DNA from 2 places in the Flavobacterium sp. DSP2-3-1 genome. Region 2 is predicted to be linked to the other one. Evidence: riboswitches for the same ligand, from Rfam matches in the RefSeq annotation. Region 2 holds a riboswitch; the other holds the start of a gene.

Region 1 (10,935 bases), on a different contig from region 2:
ATTACAGTAATCCGTTGTATTTTCGAACAAACCATTCAGTTGCCAGCAAAATTAAAATTAAAACCAATAACCAAATCCAATCAATTAAAGGCGTTTTAGTAACACTATTCTTTTGTACTGCTCTATATTCGTCGTTTTCCAAAAGCATTTTAACCAATGCATCGACTTGATCGGGAAAAAATACTTTTCCTTGTGTTTGCGTCGCTAATTGTGTTAATTTTTCGACATCGGGATTGACAAATTGATTTTCAATATCAAAATCAAGAATTTCAAAACTACTGGAATAGGTCGTTTTAGAATTCAATTCTTTTACTGTAAACGCATAAGAACCGGCTTTCAATCCGTCAAGATTGACTTTAAAGGAATTATTATCTTTTAGTAAATCGTAATTTTTTGTTTGCCTGGTTTTGGTATTTGTTACCGCAATAGTCAAACGGGCTTTTTCATCAAACTCATAATTTTTATTGAAAAATTGCGCAGTTATTTCAATGGTTTCACCGGAATTATAAAAACTTTCATGCTCAACAACCAGTGATTTTTTAGAATTATTCGAAGCTAAAAATTGAATAATCTTATCGATTAAAATATCATATTTTTCAAAAGATTGATTGTTGACATGCGTTTGCAAACGCCATTTCCAACTATTTTCTCCCAAAAGATAAGCGTCTCGCCTGCCTTGATTTTCTGTAAAAGCCAATAAAGGTGAATTAGTATCTATATTTCTAATTTTGGACGAAAGCAAAACAGACACCGCTCCTTTTGTAGTTACGTTTCCAAAAGCGTTTTGCAAAGGCGGTAAATTTTCAAACCCGATATTGTCAGCTGCAAACAAATTAAACTGCGCATTAAAAACTGACAAATAATCTTCTTTTTGTCCACTCATTTTAAAGCTCAAATTATTCTGTTGCTGATTCAGAAAATTGAAATCGGTGTTGTTACCAGTAATAATAAACGTATTGATTCCCGCACCTTTATTATTCTCAAAAATGGTTTTGAATTCAGTTGTTGGCTGGTATAAAATTAAAACATTAAAATCCTGCAATGTTTTGACTTCATCTGGTTTAACGATTGTTACTTTACGCTGTACATTGGATTCAATCGCTCTTTTTAGCGCACCTAAATCAGGATGATTTATGGCTGAAATTATGACAATATTTGTTTTTTGGTCAATAACTTCAACCGCAAAATTCTTGGTGTTATTATACGTGTTTTTTTCCTTTTCTTTTGATGTGATAGTAGCTTTAAAAACCTGTAATCCTATTTTATCAGCCGGTAAAAGAACACTTACTTTTGCCGTTTTTTTGGAGGGAGAAAAGGTAATCGATTGTTTACTAAATACCGACTTGCCTTGAGATATTACAAATTCAGCAGTTATACTATTAGTTCCTGAATAGTGCAAAAAAGCTTCTACAGGAAATTTATTTTTTTGAAAAGCGTATTTATTAACGTTCAGCTGATTGATTTTAAAATCTAAAAAAGTCGTTGTATCACCTACAATCACTGGAAATACTTTATTCGCAACATCAAAACTATAGATATAATCATTCCCCGAAGTTTGATTTCCATCCGTAATTAAAACAGTTGGATAGATTGCGTTTTTATAAATACTTTTTAGATTTTTAGCTACAACATCAATATTCGTTTGGATTCCTTTAAAATCAAATATTTCTGTTGGTTCAAAATCATCTGAAAATTGATACGATTGCACGTCAAATTTCTGTTGTAAATCCGAGTTTGATTGTATTTTTTTATACAATACCAATGCTTTTTCATTGGCATTCAAAAAAGAAATAGAACTTGAATTGTCAACAACAATCGGTAAAGGTGTTTTTACAGTTTCCAATGTATTTCTGGTTATTATTGGATTGATCAACAACAATAAAATTACAAAAATGGATGAAAAACGCAAAAAAGCCAAAAACCAACCGATTTTCGATTTGTTTTTAGCTTTGTAGATGTATTGAAAAAACGACAAACTGCCAGCTAATAGTATAGAAAGAAGTAATAGTAGCAAGGTAGTTGTTGTCATATTTTAGCAATGTTCAGTGTTCAGTGTTCAGTGTTCAGTTCTCATCTTACTGATTACTGAAAACTGATAACTTTTTTAAGTAAGCATTCCTCCGCAAACATTCATAACTTGTCCAGTCACGTAAGCACTCATATCTGAGGCAAAGAAAAGACAGGCGTTGGCAACATCTTTAGTCGTTCCGCCACGTTTCAACGGAATTCCGTCTCTCCATCCTTTTACAATATCTTCGTTTAATTTAGCTGTCATTTCTGTTTCTATAAAACCTGGAGCAATTACATTGCAACGAATGTTACGTGATCCTAATTCTAGTGCTACAGATTTAGAAAAACCGATAACTCCCGCTTTAGAAGCAGCATAATTAGTCTGTCCTGCATTTCCTTTTACACCTACAACTGAACTCATATTTATTATCGAGCCAGATCGTTGTTTCAGGAAAGTACGTTGAATGGCTTTTGTCATATTAAAAACCGATTTCAAGTTGACATCAATTACTTGATCAAAATCGCTTTCAGACATACGCATCAATAGATTGTCTTTAGTAATTCCAGCATTGTTTATTAGAATATCAACCGTTCCAAATTCAGCTAAAACAGCATCAACAAAAATTTGGGCCTCATTAAAATCGGCAGCATTTGATTGATATCCTTTAGCTTTAATTCCAAGAGCGTTCAATTCGTTTTCCAATACCAAAGCCGATTCTACAGAAGAGCTGTAAGTAAAGGCAACATTTGCACCATGTTTTGCAAAAACTTCAGCAATTCCTTTCCCAATTCCGCGACTCGCACCTGTAATTATGGCAACTTTTCCTTCTAGTAATTTCATATTTAAAAATTAGTTTAAATTTTATTTGGAGCTATTCCTGCTATCCGTTTCAATCTTTTATGATCGCTCCCGCTCACATAAAAGGATTTTCACTGCTATCAGGGCTATCTAACACTCGTCAAATATATAATAATTCCCTTTTTAAAAAAAATTCAAAAGCAATAACAGTCAAAATTCAATTCTTAAATTTTAAAGAATCGTTTTGTCCATTTATCCCAAAACGAACTGTAAATAGCCACTAATGTGAAAACTAATAAAAATAAATGATACCAAGCATTACTAATTAAATCAAAGAAATCTAATTTCCCGTTAGCGTAGCTCAATATAAGCAATACTTGAGCACCATAAGGTAAAATCCCTTGAATTATACACGAAAAAATATCCAGAATTGCAGCCGTTTTTTTAGGATTTAAATTGTATTCATCATTAATTTCTTTAGCAATCGGCCCTGTAATTACAATAGAAACCGTATTATTCGCTATCGCTAAATTAGCAAAACCAACTATAGCGCCAATTCCCGCTTGAGCTGATTTTTTACTTTTAATTCTTTTTTTAATCTGAACTAATAAATACGTTATTCCGCCCGCTTTATCTACCATGGCAGCTAAACCTCCGGTAAGCATAGACAATAAGAAAATATCAGTCATACTAGTAAAGCCTTCATATATCTTTTGCGTAAACTCCATTAGCGTAAATGAACCACTAAAATATCCAATTATACCTGCTAATAAAGTACCAATAAGCAATGTTGAAAATACATTAACACCCACAACCGCTAATATGATTACTAAAATGTAAGGTACAATTGCTATCCATGAAAAATCATTTTTTGCAATGGCAACGGTCACAATATCCGACTTCAAACCAAGATAAAAGAAAACCAGAATAGTAAAAACTGCAGCTGGAAAAGCAATAAACAAGTTAATTTTGAACTTGTCTTTTAGATCACATCCTAATGACTGCGTTGCTGCGATCGTAGTATCAGAAATCATGGAAAGATTGTCACCTAACATCGAGCCGCCCAATAAAGCACCTGAAATCAAAGGTAATGAGGCACCACTTTTATCAGCTAATGCAACCGCTATAGGACCAATAGCTACAATCGCACCTACTGAAGTTCCTGTAGCAGTTGATAAAAAAGAAGCAATCAAGAAAATTCCTAAAGGAAAATAAGCTACGTCGATAGTATTTATTCCAAAATTAACTACGGCATCAACCCCGCCCATCGCTTTACTTACCACCGCGAAAGCGCCGGCCAATAAATAAATTAAACACATAGTCATGATTTTGCTTTCTCCACATCCTGCAATTAGTGTAGCAACTTTAACGTCAGTTGAAGATTTGAATAACAAAAAAGCAGCAATAATACCCACCAGAACAGCCACTGGCGATGGAAAAGCATAAAAATCTTTTAGAATAATTCCTGCTCCTAAAAAAGTAAAAATAAAAATAAATAAAGGAATTAATGCAAAGGCATTTCCTTTGTCTTTTGAAAATAAAGTCATAAAAATAATTTACAATTAAAAATTATGACGAAAAACAAAGCTAAAAATGGGAATGTAAACAACATTTTTTCCAAAGGATTTGGCTTATCGTTTTAGCACCTTGCTTGTTGTTGCAGGTTGCTATCCTATTGCAGGATTCGTGATAACGGGTGCAAAAGTAATTGATTATTTATGAAAAAATAAAAATTTTATCCAAAAAATTAGTAAATCAGTAAATGGTAATACTTAAGGAGGTCTAGCAATTGAATGTATTCTTTTGAAAATAAGCCGTTTCGCTCGTCTTCTATTGGAATACAATACGGTTAGATGCTCTTTATTATTTTGTCGCTTTTTACTTTTTAAGGAATTTTGAATTGGAGAATCCTTTATCGGTTTTGATTTTCAAAAAATAAGTACCGGTTGTCAATTTCGCAACATCAATGGTGGAACTCTTTTGAGCATCAGGCAATGCGAGTATTATTTGTCCCAAAATATCATAGATTGCTATAGATTGAACCTCAATTTCATTTTTTGCAGTAATATGTAATTCGGTATCTACTGGATTAGGGTAAATTTTAAAAAAACTAGAAAAATCAAAATCTTCTACGGCTAATGATTTGAATGTTGATGTAGCTTTATTGGTCACTATTGGAAAGTTATAATCAAAATAAATAGAAGCTTCATTTGCAAAAGAATCACCAAGCATTAATGTTGGTAACGTTTTTATTTTAAAAGCGATATATCCATCATTGTTGGCATTGTCAAAAGGAAGGTTAATTTTTTCGAAGATAAATTCAACTTTGTTACCTTCAGAAATTTTAGAACTGTAGGAGTGACTCGCTTTGATGGGAATCAGAGTTGAAATGTCAAATTTTGACAAATCAATTATATCTTTTACTACAATATTTTCGGCTGGATAGGTACCTGTGTTTTCAAAACGAATTACATAATTTACATATTCTCCTATCAAATCTGGAGTGACAATATCTCCCTCTAAACATGTTTTATCATTTGGATCAAAAGAGCCAACCACACTTTGGCGTAAAGCCGAAGAATTATCAACTATTTTCTCATCAGTAGTAACTGGATTAATTAGCGCATTAAAACTCAAACGGTCTCCAATATTTACTGCAGGCGTTTCCATGGGAGAGTTAACATTAAGCGTTATGGTAATTTCCCTGATTTCAAAGGGTTTTAAATTGCTGTAGTCCCAAGTAAGTTGATCCATAACTTGTCTATTGATAACTGGAACGGCGGAGACGTAATCCAAAACAGCATCATTAAAGTTTAAAACAACAGTGCCCGAAAGTGTTGTAGTACCCTTGTTTTTATATACAATAGTATAAGTAGCATCAAATCCTGGCCTAGCAGGTAGGAGTGGTAATAATTTTACTTCTAAGTCATTATGATTTCCATTAGGAGCAATCAAAAAATCTTGAGTAAATGGACTTGTTAATGCTGGGAAACTGATGTTGACCGTTGCGGGAGAAACTTTAAAATAGTTTATATTTTCTAATATAGGAGTAATAGTTTGCGTTCCCTCCCCCACATAAATAGCATATTCTTTAGAACTATTTGAAATTATACTTCCCTTGGTAGTTCCATCTGTGATTGAAAAATTTAAATTCGGATAATTTACATTAGAATTATCCTGACCATTGTTGTTGCTATCTAAAGTGGTTTTACCTTTAATGGTGTAAAATATACCACCAGGTGTAAAAGAGCAATAGGAGTTATAATTGACATTCTTATCTTGATATAAATCAATTGTATTTTTTATGTTTTCAAATTGACTTTCATCAGCACAAATATATTTCAAAACTGGACATCTGTAAAAATCGATACTTTCAGACATTCCATTTTTGGCAAAAATTGTAGTAAGTTTAGCATTGAAAAGACTACTTACATACTTCAATTTTATGTATTGAGAGAGGTCTAAAGTGGTTAAATTACTATAGTCTACATGTAATTGTTCAATATTACTTATCCCGTTCAATTCAATAGCGGTTAAAGATTCACCTCCAGCCTCCAAATACCTTAATTTTGGTAATCCGGAAATATTCAAACTTGTAATTTTATTATACCGGCAAATCAAACTTTCTAAATTTACGCAACCTTGCACATTTAGATTTTCAATTAAATTATTTTCAGTGTACATTTTTTTCAAATTTATACAATCTGAAATATTACTTATTGACTTCAATTGATTATATCTACAACTAATAGATTCTAAACTAATTAACCCTTTTAAATCTAAACTCGTCAACGTGCCATTATTAAATTCAATTTCTTTTAGGTTTTGAAGCCCTGATAAATCGATATTCGTTAATAATATAGATTCTGCAACCAATCTGTTTAGATTACTCAATCCTGCAATATTCAAGGATATAAATCTATTCGAAGAACATATTAAAGTTTGCAGATTAGTAAGCGGCCTAGCATCTAAATCTTCAATTACATTAGAGGAACAGTCTAAAAATTTTAAATTTGTAAAATTTTCAATTCCAGAAAGAGTAGTAATAGTTCTATAGTTAGAGACATCCAGCGAGAAAACCTTTAAAGCTTCAGATTTTTGGATTTCTCCATCATTATTTTCATCTATTTTGAAATAGTTGTTTAGCGAATTCCTGGCAATGTTGTTAGCCGAATTAGATTCCAGCAATCTTGCCTTAAAATTTGCATCAGGAAAATTAATTGTTTGAGCATTGGCAATTGCACAAATGCAAAGAGAAATAATTATAAAGTAGCTGTTTTTCATAGGAATGTATCGTGATCGTAAATATAAGAAAATTGTCATTAAAAAAAGCTAAATAAAAATGAACTGCGTTAGTATATTGGCAAGTGTAAGTGCATTTTTTTTCACAAACACTTTCCATTGCCTTTTATTTGACGGTTTTTATTATAATTTATAAAAATCAGAAAAATAGCATTATTCTGTTACCTATATTTGTCTTCGTAAAATGAGGTTTCGGGGCATTCCATTTTAGCAGTAATAATATCAATAGCCCAATATTTAAGGAATGAAAAGAATTCTTCTTTTATTTTTAGTACTTGTTAATTGTATCGTCCATGCGCAATTAGTAATCAATACTACCTCACAAACTCCACAACAATTAGTAAAGAGCGTGGTGGTAGGACAAGGAATTAATGTTTCGAATATTAAATTTAATGGTTCAATAGTGAAGGGCAATACTATTACCGATCAATTAGGCTTGTTTACTAATGGAGCTTCTACTGCGATTGGAATTGACAAAGGAATCATTTTAAGTACTGGAAATGCTGCAATTGCTGTGGGTCCAAATGATAGAAGTCTAGCGACTTTACCGACTTCAGATCCATTAGAAGGTGATACTGATTTGTACACTTTATCTAATAATCAATTGATTAAAAACGTTGCAATTCTGGAATTCGATTTCGTTCCCACCGGAAATAAATTAAGCTTTAATTTTGTCTTTGCTTCTGAGGAATATCCCGAATTTGTTAATGATTCTTATAATGATAATTTTGGTTTCTTTTTGAGTGGTCCGGGAATCACTGGAACTTTTTCTGGAGGCGCAAAAAATATAGCTTTGATACCCAGCACTACATTACCCGTGTCTATTAATAATTTGAATAATGGAAATGCAAATTTAGGTCCTTGTGAATACTGCTCGTATTATGTAAACAATGACGGAGGAACTACTATTCAATACGATGGATTTACAAAAGTTTTATCAGCAAATTCAGATTTACAATGCGGCCAAACATATCATATCAAATTAGCCATCGCTAATGTTGGAGATAATAATTACGATTCTGCCGTATTTATAAAAGGGGCAAGTTTTAGTTCATCAGGGATTAACTTAGGCCCAGACTTGAAAATATGTAGTACTTCAGACTATGAGTTAAATTCGGGATTAAGTGCTACTGAAATTCATGAATGGCGTTATAATGGGAACATAATTCTAGGACAAAACGGACCAAAAATTACGGTAAATCAATCAGGTTTATACTCTGTTCAAGCCTTTCCTTTTGGGACGACTTGTCCTGTAAATGATGAAATAAATATTCAATTCAGTACCCTTGCAGCTCCCTATCTTTATTGTGGAGCAAAAACTTCTAATTCTATCACTTTTGATTGGCTGGCTTTAGGAAAAGCGGAGTTTTCTGTCGCCTATAAAATAGGAAGCAGTACAGCTGTTGACGTTGGATTCGTTGGCAAAGTTTATTCCTATACTGTTCAAAATGTTCCTCTGGGTGAAACTGTTGTAATAACAGTAACTCCAATTGGAACACCAGCAGAATGTTTTGGCCCCACTTCAATAACCTGTGCACTTGATAGTTGCTTAGTTAGTCCAACATTAAGTCTCACTCAAGGTCCTAGTTCGCAGCAAATATGTGAGAACGAAGTTATTTCGAATGTTATTTATACAATTGGCGGTGGCGCAACTACTGTATCTATTACTTCTGGAAGTTTGCCTAATGGTGTAACGACAAGTTTAGTTGGAAATCAATTTAAAATTGAAGGTACCCCAAGCGTTTCGGGAACCTATAATTATACGATAACTACATCAGGAGGATGTTCTCCAAATGCAACTTTAAATGGATCCATTACTGTAAATCCAGGAACGATTCCAACATTTACCGCTGTTGCTCCTGTTTGTGAAGGAGAAACTCTCGCATCTTTGCCAATACAGTCCAATAACAGCATCAATGGAACTTGGTCGCCTCCGTTAAACAATACTGCCACAACTGAATACACCTTTACACCAAATGCGAGACAATGTGCTAACTCAGCCAAATTAACCATAATTGTAAATCAAAAAACAACGCCAACATTTACTGCTGTTGCTCCTATCTGTTCTGGCGAAGCACTTGCTGCACTTCCATCACAATCAATTAACAACATCAATGGAACTTGGTTGCCTGCTTTAAACAATACTGCAACTACTGAATACACCTTTACACCAAATGTGGGACAATGTGCTAACTCAGCCAAATTAACCATAATTGTAAATCAAAAAACAACGCCAACATTTACTGCTGTTACTCCTATCTGTTCTGGCGAAGCACTTGCTGCACTTCCATCACAATCAATTAGCAACATCAATGGAACTTGGTCGCCTGCTTTAAACAATACTGCAACTACTGAATATACATTTACTCCAAATTCGGGACAATGTGCTAATACGGCAAAATTAACGATTGTTGTAAACCAAAAAACAACGCCAACATTTACTGCTGTTGCTCCTATCTGTTCTGGCGAAGCACTTGCTGCACTTCCATCACAATCAATTAGCAACATCAGTGGAACTTGGTCGCCTGCTTTAAACAATACTGCAACTACCGAATATACATTTACTCCAAATGCAGGACAATGTGCTAATACGGCCAAACTAACGATTGTTGTAAATCAAAAAACAACTCCTACATTTACAGCCATCGCTCCTATCTGTTCTGGCGAAGCACTTGTCGCACTTCCATCACAATCAATTAACAACATCAATGGGACTTGGTCGCCTGCTCCAAACAATACTACAACTACTGAATACACATTTACCCCAAACTCAGGAAAATGTGCGAATCAAACAAAACTGACGATTTCAGTAAAATCAAAACCAATTCCGCTTTTGACAGATGGTAAAATATGTGTCGATAAAAACTCAAATCGCGTAATCCAGTCTTACCCTCTAGACAGCAAACTAAATAATGCAACTCATAATTTTGAATGGTTTTTAGATGGGATTATAATATTAAATGCTACACAAAGCACTTTTGAAGCTACCCAAAAAGGAACCTATTCTGTTTTGGCTACAAATAAATCTACTAATTGCAGTTCAACACTCGTTGAAGCAATAGTTACTGAAACCTTGTCTAACACAACAACATTTAAAATAACACAAACGAATGCCTTTACTGATTATGCAAACCTGACTATTTCAGTTGTTGAAGGAACTGCAAACTATGAGTATCAGCTGGACCAAAGTCCTTTTCAAGAATCAAACGTTTTCTCTGAAGTTACTCCAGGGACACATACTATACGAATTGTAGATACTGAAGGCTGTACTGATTTAAGTTACCAAGTCATCGTAATAGGCTATCCAAAATTCTTTACACCAAACGGAGATGGCCATAACGACACTTGGAAAATCACTGGTTTCAACAGTAAATACAATCCTTCGATTACCATTTTTGACCGTTATGGGAAATTTTTAAAACAAATAAACTCCATTGATTTCGGTTGGGACGGAACCTACAATAGTCAAGCCATGCCTGCCACTGATTATTGGTTTAGGGTAATCTATCTTGAGGACGGAATCAATAAAGAATTCAAATCTCATTTCTCGTTAAAGAGATAGCAACTGATTTTTTAGGAGCACAACATTTTACTTTAAATCCACTTCCCTCCTGCTTTCCACAGTATCTTTTGTTACGAAAACGCCACAAAAGGATACTTGCTTCAATCAGGGCTAGAGATGACTTTTTGATTTCAAAACACAAAAAAACTGCTCGAATTGACCAAGCAGTTTAGCTATTTGAAAATTATTTCTTTTTTAGTTTTTTATAAACTTCATATTTGATGTTCCCTTATCAGTATTCATTTTCAAGAAATAATTACCA
Region 2 (10,935 bases):
ATACGATACAAAATCGTTGACTACAGATAAAATTGAAGCAATAGAAAAAAGCAGCAAGCAAAAGGGATACGATTACTTGGATTTTTCATTGGCGACCGATGGTTTGGTTGCCGAGAGAGAACAAGGAATCACGATTGATGTTGCGCATATTTATTTTTCGACTGCTAAGAAAAGTTACATTATTGCCGATACTCCGGGTCACGTAGAATATACACGAAACATGGTTACCGGAGCTTCTACTTCGCAAGTTTCAATCATTTTGATTGATGCTCGTAAGGGAGTTATTGAGCAAACCTACCGTCACTTTTTTATCAATAATTTACTGCGAGTAAAAGAGGTGATTGTTGCGGTAAACAAAATGGATTTAGTGGATTATTCGGAAGAAGTTTACAATAAAATAAAAGCTGATTTTCAGGCATTGAACAGTAAAAGTTCTTTTAAAGAGCAAAACGTAAGTTACATTCCGTTGAGTGCTATTAACGGAGGAAACGTTGCGGATAAATCAGAGAACATGCCATGGTATACTGGACAAACGGTTTTGGAACATTTAGAAGCGTTAGAGCCAAAAGATGTGTACGAAAAAGGACAAGCACGTTTCCCTGTTCAAACAGTAATTCGACCAAAAACGGCAGAGTATCATGATTTTAGAGGATACGCCGGAAAATTATACGGCGACAATATTAAAGTAGGCGATGCGGTAACTGTCCTTCCATCGTTGACCGAATCTAGAGTAACGAATATTCACTTTTTCGATAAACAGTTTAATGAAGCAACTGTAGGATCTTCTGTTACTATTGAATTAGAAAATGACATTAATGTGACTAGAGGAGATATGATTGTAAAATCAAGTGAGCTTCCAAGAATTGGAAAAGATATTAATGCTACAGTTTGTTGGATGGACAGTAAAAAGTTAGTGCCGGGAACAAAATATTTTATACAACACAACACGAATCGAGTTTTAGCAAAAATTGAAAGTATAAAAAATGTGATTGCAACGGATTATTCGGGTTCAAGTCCGGCAACTCAGTTAGCAATTAATGAAATAGGAGAAGTGAATATTAAGTTGAGTAAGGCTATATATTTTGATGCTTACAACGACAACAAGTCAAACGGTGCTTTTATTTTGATAGATGCCGCAACCAATACAACTGCAGGAGTTGGTTTTATAAACTAAACTTAGCTGTTGCTAAAAATATAACAAATATGCAAAGTTTTAGAACTGAAATAGAAGATCCGATTGTCCAAAGAGAGATTATCGATTTAGAGAAAAAAATTCATTCTTTCCGAAGTGGACAAATTGACGATGAGCGTTTTCGCAGTCTTCGTTTGGCACGTGGTATTTACGGTCAACGTCAAGAAGGCGTGCAAATGATTCGTATTAAATTGCCATTCGGAAAAGTGACTAGTGAGCAATTGAAGCGTATTACTGAAGTATCAGATAAATATTCGACTGGACGTTTGCACATTACCACCAGGCAGGATATTCAGATTCACTATGTGAGTTTAGATAGAACACCCGAGCTTTGGTCTGAGCTGGCCAAAAATGATATCACTCTGAGAGAAGCTTGCGGAAACACCGTGCGTAATATTACAGCAAGTGAATTAGCGGGTGTAGATGTAGATGAGCCTTTTGATGTATCCCCGTATGCACACGCGGTATTCCAATATTTATTGCGTAACCCAATTTGTCAGGAAATGGGACGTAAATTCAAAATATCATTTTCCTCTTCTGATAAAGACACTGCTTTGAGTTACGTGCACGATTTAGGTTTTATTCCAAAAATTGTAAATGGCGAAAAAGGGTTCAAAATAATGTTTGCCGGAGGTTTAGGTTCTCAACCAAGTCATGCTGAATTGCTTTCGGAATTTGTACCGGTTAATCAAATTATTCCAACTGCCGAAGGGATAATCAGGGTTTTTGACCGATTTGGAGAAAGAACAAAACGGTTGAAAGCACGTATGAAATTCTTAATTAAAGACTTGGGTCGTGAGGAGTTTTTACGTTTGGTTGACGAAGAGAAAAAAGCCTTGCCTTTTCATTCTTATGAAATTGACACTACCGCTTTTGAAGGTCCAATTACAGAACCTTTATTGGCAGTGCCAGCAGTAACAATTGATGATGTTGTAGCTTTTGAAGAGTGGAAAAAATCAAATGTGATTGTACAAAAACAAACAGGATATGTAGCTATTGGTATCAAAGTGCTTTTAGGAGATTTTTATACAGACAAAGCAAAATTGCTAGCAGATTTGATTAAAAATTACGGAGCGAATGAATTGCGCTTTTCATTGCGACAAAACATCGTTTTGCGTAATATCAAAGAAGAAAATCTAGCGTTCTTTTACCAAGAATTAGCCAAATTGGATTTTGTTACTTTAGGCTATGAAACTATCGGAGACATCACGGCTTGTCCCGGCACCGATACTTGTAATTTAGGTATCGCTAGCAGTACTGGTATAGCAGATGAATTAGAAAGAGTATTAAAAACGGAATATCCACAATACAGCAACAATCAGCAAATCGCCATAAAAATTAGCGGTTGTATGAATGCTTGCGGACAGCATAATATGTCCGAAATAGGTTTCCAAGGAATGTCCATTAACGCAGGAAAGTTGGTAGCTCCGGCTCTTCAGGTTTTATTAGGTGGAGGGAATTTAGGAAACGGAAACGGAAGATTTTCGGATAAAGTAATCAAAATTCCAAGCAGAAGAGGACCTGATGCGTTGCGTTATATTTTAAATGATTTTGAGGCAAACGGAAACGGACAATCGTTCTTGAATTATTATGTTGCCAAAGGGGAGAAATATTTCTATGAATTTTTGAAGCCATTGGCTGATATAACAAACCTTACGGAGGCTGATTTTGTAGATTGGGGAAATGCTGATAATTACGTGAAAGCAGTTGGAGTAGGAGAATGCGCTGGCGTTGTCATTGATTTGGTGGCTACTTTAATATTGGAAGCCAAAGATAAAATGACTTTCGCGCAAGAAGCTTTCGAAGATAAAAAATGGGCAGATGCGATTTACTTGGCGTACGCAGGTTTTGTAAACGGTGCCAAAGCAATATTATTGGCTGAAAACGAAAAAACAAATCACCACGCTGGAATTATCGATTTATTTGATACTGTTTTTATCGAAAGCAAAAAAATAGAATTGGATTCAAGCTTCAAAGATTTGGTTTATCAAATCAAATCGAATGATCCTTCGGCAGAATTTGCACAAAAATACATCCAACAAGGCGTTGCGTTTTTTGATACAATAGAGAAATATAGAGCAAAAGATTTAGCCGATGCTTAAAAATATACAACCAACAGTTACGCTAGTGGGTGCGGGTCCAGGTGATCCGGATCTGTTGACGATCAAAGGTGCAAAGGCACTAGCTGAGGCCAATGTCGTTTTGTATGATGCCTTGGCAAACGAAGAAATTTTAAGTTATGCACCTAAAAAAGCAATTAAAATATTTGTAGGCAAACGCAAAGGTTGTCATGAATATACACAAGACCAAATCAACCAATTGATTGTAGATAACGCGCTTACCTACGGACATGTGGTTCGGTTAAAAGGTGGCGATCCATTTATTTTTGGTCGTGGCGGTGAGGAAATAGACTTTGTAGAAAGTTTTGGGATACCTACATTTGTAGTGCCTGGAATTTCATCGTCGATTGCCGTTCCCGCTTATCAAGGTATTTCTTTGACAAAAAGAGGTGTTTCCGAAAGTTTTTGGGTAATTACAGGTACAACTTCTGACAGGAAATTGTCAAATGATGTGGCTTTAGCAGCGCAATCATCGGCAACAGTTGTGATATTGATGGGAATGAGTAAGTTGTCTCAGATTATTGAACTATTCCAGAATGAATCCAAAGGAGAGACTCCAGTTGCAATTATTCAAAACGGAACTACGATTCAGGAGAAAATTGGTGTGGGAACAATTAATACAATTCAGCGAGTTGTGGCGGAAAATAAATTAAGTAACCCTGCGATTATTGTCATTGGAGAAGTAGTTAAAGAAAGCAATAAATTGAAAGGATTTTATGAAGAATTTATAGCAAAAGAAATACAATAACATTGGAAAGAAACGAATTATATCCTGTTTTTTTAAAATTACACAATCTCAACGTGCTTATTGTGGGGGGAGGAAACGTGGGTTTAGAAAAATTATCATTTCTTTTAAAATCAAGTCCAAACGCCAATGTTGAGGTGGTTGCGCCAAAGTTTTTGCCAGAGCTGGAAAGCTTGGCCGCAAAACATCCTTCGGTAAAATTGACCTACAGAAAATTCAATCGGTGGATGCTTCGCAAACGCCACATGGTCATTGCTTGTACAGATGATTTAAACGTCAATAAAAGGATTTATGATTTGTCCCGAAAAAGATATTTGATTTGTAATATTGCGGATACACCGCCATTATGTGATTATTATTTGGGTGGAATTGTAACCAAAGGAAATGTAAAAATAGCCATCTCAACTAACGGAAAGTCACCGACAACAGCCAAAAGATTGCGAGAGTTTTTTGAAGAAATAATTCCGGACGATATCAATAAAATGGTTGAAAACCTAAATGAATATCGCAAAACACTTAAAGGAAATTTCGAGGAAAAAGTTCAAAAAATGAATGAAATCACTGAGTCGTTAAAAAATAAAGAGCCAAGAGAATAGAATAAACAATAAAGAATTCGACTGATATTTATCATTTATTTTTGAGCGAATCATTCGTTCATTTGTAAAAATAATAATAATTAAGAACAAGTATAACAAAAGAAACTCTACCAAGTCTCTCCCTCCTGTGGAGGAGGCTGGGGGGAGGAATAAAAGAATATAAAAATGATTAAAACAGACATACTGATAATAGGAGCCGGACCAACAGGTTTATTTGCAGTTTTTGAAGCAGGATTATTGAAATTGAAATGCCATATTTTAGATGCTTTGCCACAAGCGGGCGGTCAATTATCTGAATTGTATCCTAAAAAACCTATTTATGATATTCCGGGTTTTCCAGAAGTATTGGCGGGAGATCTGGTGGATAATTTAATGGAACAAATCAAGCAATTTGAACCAGGATTCACTCTTGGAGAACGTGCAGAAACGATTGAAAAACAAGAGGACGGAAGTTTCATTGTAACATCAAATAAGGGTAAAAAATTCCATGCTCCAGTTGTTGCGATTGCTGGTGGATTAGGAAGTTTTGAACCCAGAAAACCATTGATAGAAGACATCGAATTTTATGAAGATAAAGGAATCAAGTATTTCATTAAAAACCCGGAAAAATTCAGAGACAAAAGAGTCGTTATCGCTGGTGGAGGAGATTCTGCTTTAGACTGGAGTATTTTCTTGTCGAATATTGCTTCCGAAGTGACTTTAATTCACCGTAGAAATGAATTCAGAGGAGCCTTGGATTCGGTCGAAAAAGTGCAGGAGTTAAAAGATTTAGGGAAAATAAGAATGATCACGCCGGCAGAAGTTGTTGGTTTGAATGGAGCCGAACATTTGGAGTCAATCGATATTGAGGAAAATGGAGCGCATCGTACTATAGAAACGGATTATTTTATTCCGCTTTTTGGATTAACTCCAAAGTTAGGTCCTATTGGAGACTGGGGATTAGACATTGAAAAAAATGCCATCAAAGTAAATAATGCTTTGGATTATCAAACGAATATTCCGGGAATTTTTGCCATTGGTGACGTAAACACTTATCCAGGAAAACTGAAATTGATTCTTTGTGGATTCCACGAAGCAACTATGATGTGTCAGGCAGCCTACCAAATCATCAATCCGGGGAAAAAATATGTATTGAAATATACTACAGTTTCTGGTGTTGACGGATTTGACGGAACTCGTAAAGAAGCTCCAAAAGCCGTGGTTAAAGCCATAGTTTAACAACTTAGTACAAACTAGTTAAAAAATAAAGCGCTAATACTTGCAAGTATTAGCGCTTTGTCTTTACTTTGCACTGTTCCTATATTTATTGAAAGTTATCACGAAAGGCGGAGGGAAAGACCCGATGAAACCTTAGCAACCCTTTATCTTTAAAGAAGGTGCTACATTCTACTTTATACAGAACCAGTTTCAGTATCAAAGATAGATAACACACGAATACTCACCCAGTATTTCTCAAACCTTTTCTTGACAACATATATTTTTAGCCTGCTGAATCATTTTTAGTAACAGGAGCGACCAATTGGCGTTTTTTTTGCCAGTACCGTTCCCGCTTTACGCTATATCTTTTTTTATTTTACCCTTTTAGGGTTTTAAACCCTAAAAGGGTAAAATAAAAAAAGGATACCACTGCAATCGGGGCTATAGATTTAAAATAGTGAACTTTTGTATTTATTAATCAAAAGAACGAATCTCGATAAATCTCGAGATTTGCAAGAAATAAAAGTTATGTCAAAGATTTTAAAAGATAGTTTAGGAGTTCCCCGTTCGGGGGCTAGGGGGCTTATCCATGATGCCATCAAAAAAAACATACTCATACTCGACGGAGCTATGGGAACCATGTTGCAACGTTACAATTTCTCTGAAGAAGACTTTCGTGGAGAACGTTTCAAAGATTTTCCACATTCCTTAAAAGGAAACAACGATTTATTGTCAATCACGCAACCGCAAGCGATTCGTGCTGTTCACGCCGCCTATTTTGAAGCGGGAGCGGATATTGTTGAAACCAATACTTTTTCTGGAACCACCATCGGGATGGCAGACTACCATCTCGAAGATATTGTTTACGAACTCAACTACGAATCGGCACGAATCGCCCGTGAAGTAGCCGATGAATTTACAGCCAAAAATCCAGATAAACCTCGTTTTGTAGCCGGTTCAATAGGACCAACAAACAGAACGGCAAGTATGTCACCAGACGTAAATGATCCGGGTTACAGAGCAGTAACTTTTGATGATTTACGCATTGCTTACAAACAACAAGTGGAAGCGTTGATTGACGGAGGAAGTGATTTATTATTGGTGGAAACCATTTTCGACACTTTAAATGCCAAAGCGGCGCTTTTCGCTATTGAAGAAGTCAAAGACGAACGCAATATTGATATTCCTATCATGGTGTCGGGAACAATTACGGATGCATCAGGAAGAACACTTTCAGGTCAAACCGTGGAAGCTTTCTTAGTTTCGGTTTCGCACATTCCGTTGTTGAGCGTAGGTTTTAATTGTGCTTTAGGAGCTGATTTGCTGAAACCGTATTTACAAACCTTATCACAAAATACTTCTTTCAACGTGTCGGCGCATCCTAATGCAGGATTGCCTAACGCATTTGGAGAGTACGATGAAACTCCCGAACAGATGCAAGCCTTTATCAAAGAATATCTAGACGATAATTTAGTAAATATCATAGGCGGTTGTTGCGGAACAACGCCGGAACATATCAAATTGATTGCTGATATTGCAAAAGAGTACAAACCTAGAGTTTCGACTGCGACCATGTAATTAAATTTCCTGCAAGGTTTTTTTCAAACCTTGTAGGTATGTTTAAAAATAGATGTTTGCGAGATGTTACAGTAGTTCAACCTCAGTTATCGCGAGCGGAATGACAAAAAAGAGAATGACGTTGCAGGATTTACTGGATGAGATTACTTCATTCCTCGCAATGATATTAAAACTACAAAACTGCGTGAGGGATAGTAGTGGAGCTCCTTTTTTTAGGCTTTTTAGCCGAAGGAAAAGAGCGGGAACGAATAGCCCGACCCTTTTGGGTCACGCCCAAATTATAAAAAGAATAAGTTACTCCGATACGGTTTACAAAACCCTTCAGGATCAAATAAAATAAAAAATGGCACAAGAAACTAGAAGAAACCTTGTATTATCGGGATTAGAGCCTTTAATCATTACGCCAGAAAGCGTTTTTGTAAATATTGGTGAACGAACGAATGTTACGGGTTCTAGAAAATTCCTTCGGTTAATCAAGGAAGAAAAATACGAGGAAGCACTTAGTATTGCTAAAGAACAAGTGGAGGGCGGCGCGCAAATCATCGATATTAATATGGATGAAGGAATGCTTGATGGGGAATATGCCATGACAAAATTCCTGAATTTGATCGCTGCTGAACCGGATATTTCCAGAGTTCCAATTATGATTGATAGCTCGAAATGGGATATTATCGAAGCGGGTCTAAAAGTGGTGCAAGGAAAAAGCGTCGTAAACTCGATTTCTTTAAAAGAAGGCGAAGAGCAATTTATTCATCATGCCAAATTGATTAAGCGCTACGGTGCTGCGGCAATTATTATGGCTTTTGACGAAACGGGACAAGCTGATAATTACGAGCGTCGGGTAGAAATATGCCAGCGATCGTATGATATTTTGGTGAATAAAGTTGGTTTTCCTCCGCAGGATATTATTTTCGATTTAAATATATTCCCCGTAGCAACAGGAATGGAAGAACACCGCGAGAACGCCTTGGATTTCTTTAGAGGAACCAAATGGGTTCGAGAAAATCTGCCGCATGCGCATATTAGTGGTGGGGTAAGTAACGTTTCGTTCTCGTTTAGAGGAAATGACACGGTTCGGGAAGCGATGCACTCGGTTTTTTTGTACCATGCTATTCAAAACGGAATGACGATGGGGATCGTAAATCCAGAGATGCTTTCTATTTACGATGAAATTCCAAAGGAACTTTTGGAACGTGTTGAAGATGTAATTCTAAACAGACGTGATGATGCCACCGAAAGATTGTTGCACTTTGCCGAAAATGTAAAAGGAGATGTAAAGAACAATGAAAAAGCAGTTCAAGAATGGCGTTCAGGTACCATCCAAGAACGATTGACACATTCGCTAGTAAAAGGAGTCGATGAATTTATAGAAATTGATGTGGAAGAAGCCCGATTGGCAGCAACAAAACCTATTGAAGTTATCGAAATTAACTTGATGACCGGAATGAATGTCGTTGGGGATTTATTTGGTTCAGGTAAAATGTTTTTGCCTCAAGTGGTAAAATCAGCCCGAGTAATGAAAAAAGCGGTGGCTTATTTACTGCCTTTTATTGAAGCTGAAAAAGATGGAGTCTCCAGTTTTGCCGGTCGTATATTAATGGCGACTGTCAAAGGAGATGTGCATGATATTGGGAAAAATATTGTTTCGGTTGTTTTGGCCTGTAACAATTATGAAATCATCGATTTAGGGGTTATGGTTACTCCTGAGAAAATTATTGCAGCAGCTATTGAGCACAATGTAGATATCATTGGATTAAGCGGATTAATAACACCTTCGCTTGACGAAATGGTTTATTTGGCCAAGGAATTAGACAAAAAAAACATAAAAATTCCTATAATGATTGGGGGAGCAACAACTTCACGGGCGCACACTGCCGTGAAAATTGCGCCACAATACAGAGAAACGGTTATCCATGTAAATGATGCTTCGAGAGCTGTAACGGTTGCCGGAAATTTATTGAACAAGGATAGAAAGATATATGCAAGCGACATCAGGGCTGATTATGACGCTTTTAGAGAGACCTTTTTGAATCGTTCACGCGACAAAAACTTCTTGACTATTGAGCAAGCCCGTAAAAATAAATTGCAATTGGATTGGGAAAATTTTACTCCTATAAAACCAAATGTAATTGGAGAACAAACTATCGAAGTCGATTTAGATGTGTTGGTTCCGTACATTGACTGGACGCCGTTTTTTAGAACATGGGAATTGTTCGGGAAATATCCGGCTATTTTAACGGATAATGTTGTTGGTGAACAAGCTACTTCTGTTTTTGCGGATGCCAAAGAAATGTTGGACGTTATTTTGAAAGAAAAGAAACTGACAGCCAAAGGAATTTATGGAATTTTCCCTGCCAATCAAGTGAACGATGATGACATTGAGTTAAGTGATGAAAACGGAAAAGTGTTAGAGAAATTTTTGACGTTGCGTCAACAATCACAAAAAACAAAAGGTGCTCCAAACATTGCCTTGTCGGATTTTATTGCCCCGAAAGATAGCGGAAAAACGGATTATATGGGCGCATTTTGCGTCACGACTGGTTTTGGTGTTGATGAGTGGGCGGCTGAATTCGAAAGAGATTTAGATGATTACAATTCGATTATGGTCAAAGCATTGGCGGATCGTTTTGCGGAAGCTTTCGCGGAATATTTGCACGAAAAAATCCGAAAAGAAATTTGGGGCTATTCGTCTGATGAAGCTTTAAGTACTGAGGCTATGATTGCCGAAGATTATAAAGGAATTCGTCCGGCTCCAGGATATCCAGCTTGTCCCGACCATTTAGAAAAACCAACGATTTGGAAATTACTGAATGTAGAACAAGAAATAGGAGTGACTTTGACTGAAAGTATGGCAATGTGGCCCGCTTCCTCGGTTTCTGGATATTATTTTGGAAATCCGCAAAGCAAGTATTTTGGACTCGGAAAAATAAAAGAAGACCAAGTTATCGATTACGCCAAACGAAGAAGCGTTTCAACCGAAGTAGCCACGAGATGGTTAAGCCCGAATATAGCAGATTAAAAACACAGTCATAAAGTCAAAAGTCATAAAGTCCAAAGGACGTGACTCTCGACATTTGACATTCAAACTTTAAGACTTAAGATGAAAGTAACACAACATATTGAAGACGCCAAAGGAGAAACGCTATTCTCTTTCGAAATTATTCCGCCTCAAAAAGGCAAAAGCATTCAGGAATTATACGATAATATTGATCCGTTGATAGAATTCAAACCACCATTTATCGACGTCACTACTTCTCGCGAAGAATTTATTTATGTCGATAAAGGGAACGGATTATTAGAAAAAAAATTGACCAGAATGCGTCCTGGAACGCTTGGGATTTGTGCTTCCATAAAACATAAGTATAATGTAGATACAGTTCCTCATGTGCTGTGTGGAGGTTTTACCAAAGAAGAAACGGAGTATTTATTAGTCGATTGTCATTATTTGGGAATTGATAATGTGATGGCCTTGCGAGGTGACGCGATGAAGGATGAGCAGTCTTTTGT

What was found. Region 2 has a riboswitch for S-adenosylmethionine ahead of ACP7AT_RS11410 (homocysteine S-methyltransferase family protein). Riboswitches for the same ligand answer to the same signal wherever they lie in the genome.
Region 1: linked by a shared signal. The riboswitch ahead of ACP7AT_RS07385 (Na+/H+ antiporter NhaC family protein) and the one ahead of ACP7AT_RS11410 (homocysteine S-methyltransferase family protein) in region 2 are both predicted to bind S-adenosylmethionine.

The regions. Positions count from the first base shown of each region.
Region 1 is NZ_JAFCVD010000005.1:91,106-102,040, reverse strand. It holds gene ACP7AT_RS07395 (hypothetical protein) at 2-2,029, opposite strand; gene fabG (3-oxoacyl-[acyl-carrier-protein] reductase) at 2,105-2,851, opposite strand; gene ACP7AT_RS07385 (Na+/H+ antiporter NhaC family protein) at 3,034-4,356, opposite strand; SAM-I-IV-variant riboswitch at 4,411-4,507, opposite strand; gene ACP7AT_RS07380 (DUF7619 domain-containing protein) at 4,688-7,093, opposite strand; gene ACP7AT_RS07375 (choice-of-anchor L domain-containing protein) at 7,356-10,673, shown strand; gene ACP7AT_RS07370 (DUF7619 domain-containing protein) at 10,869-10,935, opposite strand, start outside.
Region 2 is NZ_JAFCVD010000009.1:41,990-52,924, reverse strand. It holds gene ACP7AT_RS11435 (sulfate adenylyltransferase subunit 1) at 1-1,174, shown strand, start outside; gene ACP7AT_RS11430 (nitrite reductase) at 1,204-3,294, shown strand; gene cobA (uroporphyrinogen-III C-methyltransferase) at 3,287-4,060, shown strand; gene ACP7AT_RS11420 (precorrin-2 dehydrogenase/sirohydrochlorin ferrochelatase family protein) at 4,063-4,653, shown strand; gene ACP7AT_RS11415 (NAD(P)/FAD-dependent oxidoreductase) at 4,819-5,871, shown strand; SAM riboswitch class I at 5,964-6,083, shown strand; gene ACP7AT_RS11410 (homocysteine S-methyltransferase family protein) at 6,379-7,428, shown strand; gene ACP7AT_RS11405 (hypothetical protein) at 7,481-7,768, shown strand; gene metH (methionine synthase) at 7,772-10,447, shown strand; gene metF (methylenetetrahydrofolate reductase [NAD(P)H]) at 10,529-10,935, shown strand, end outside.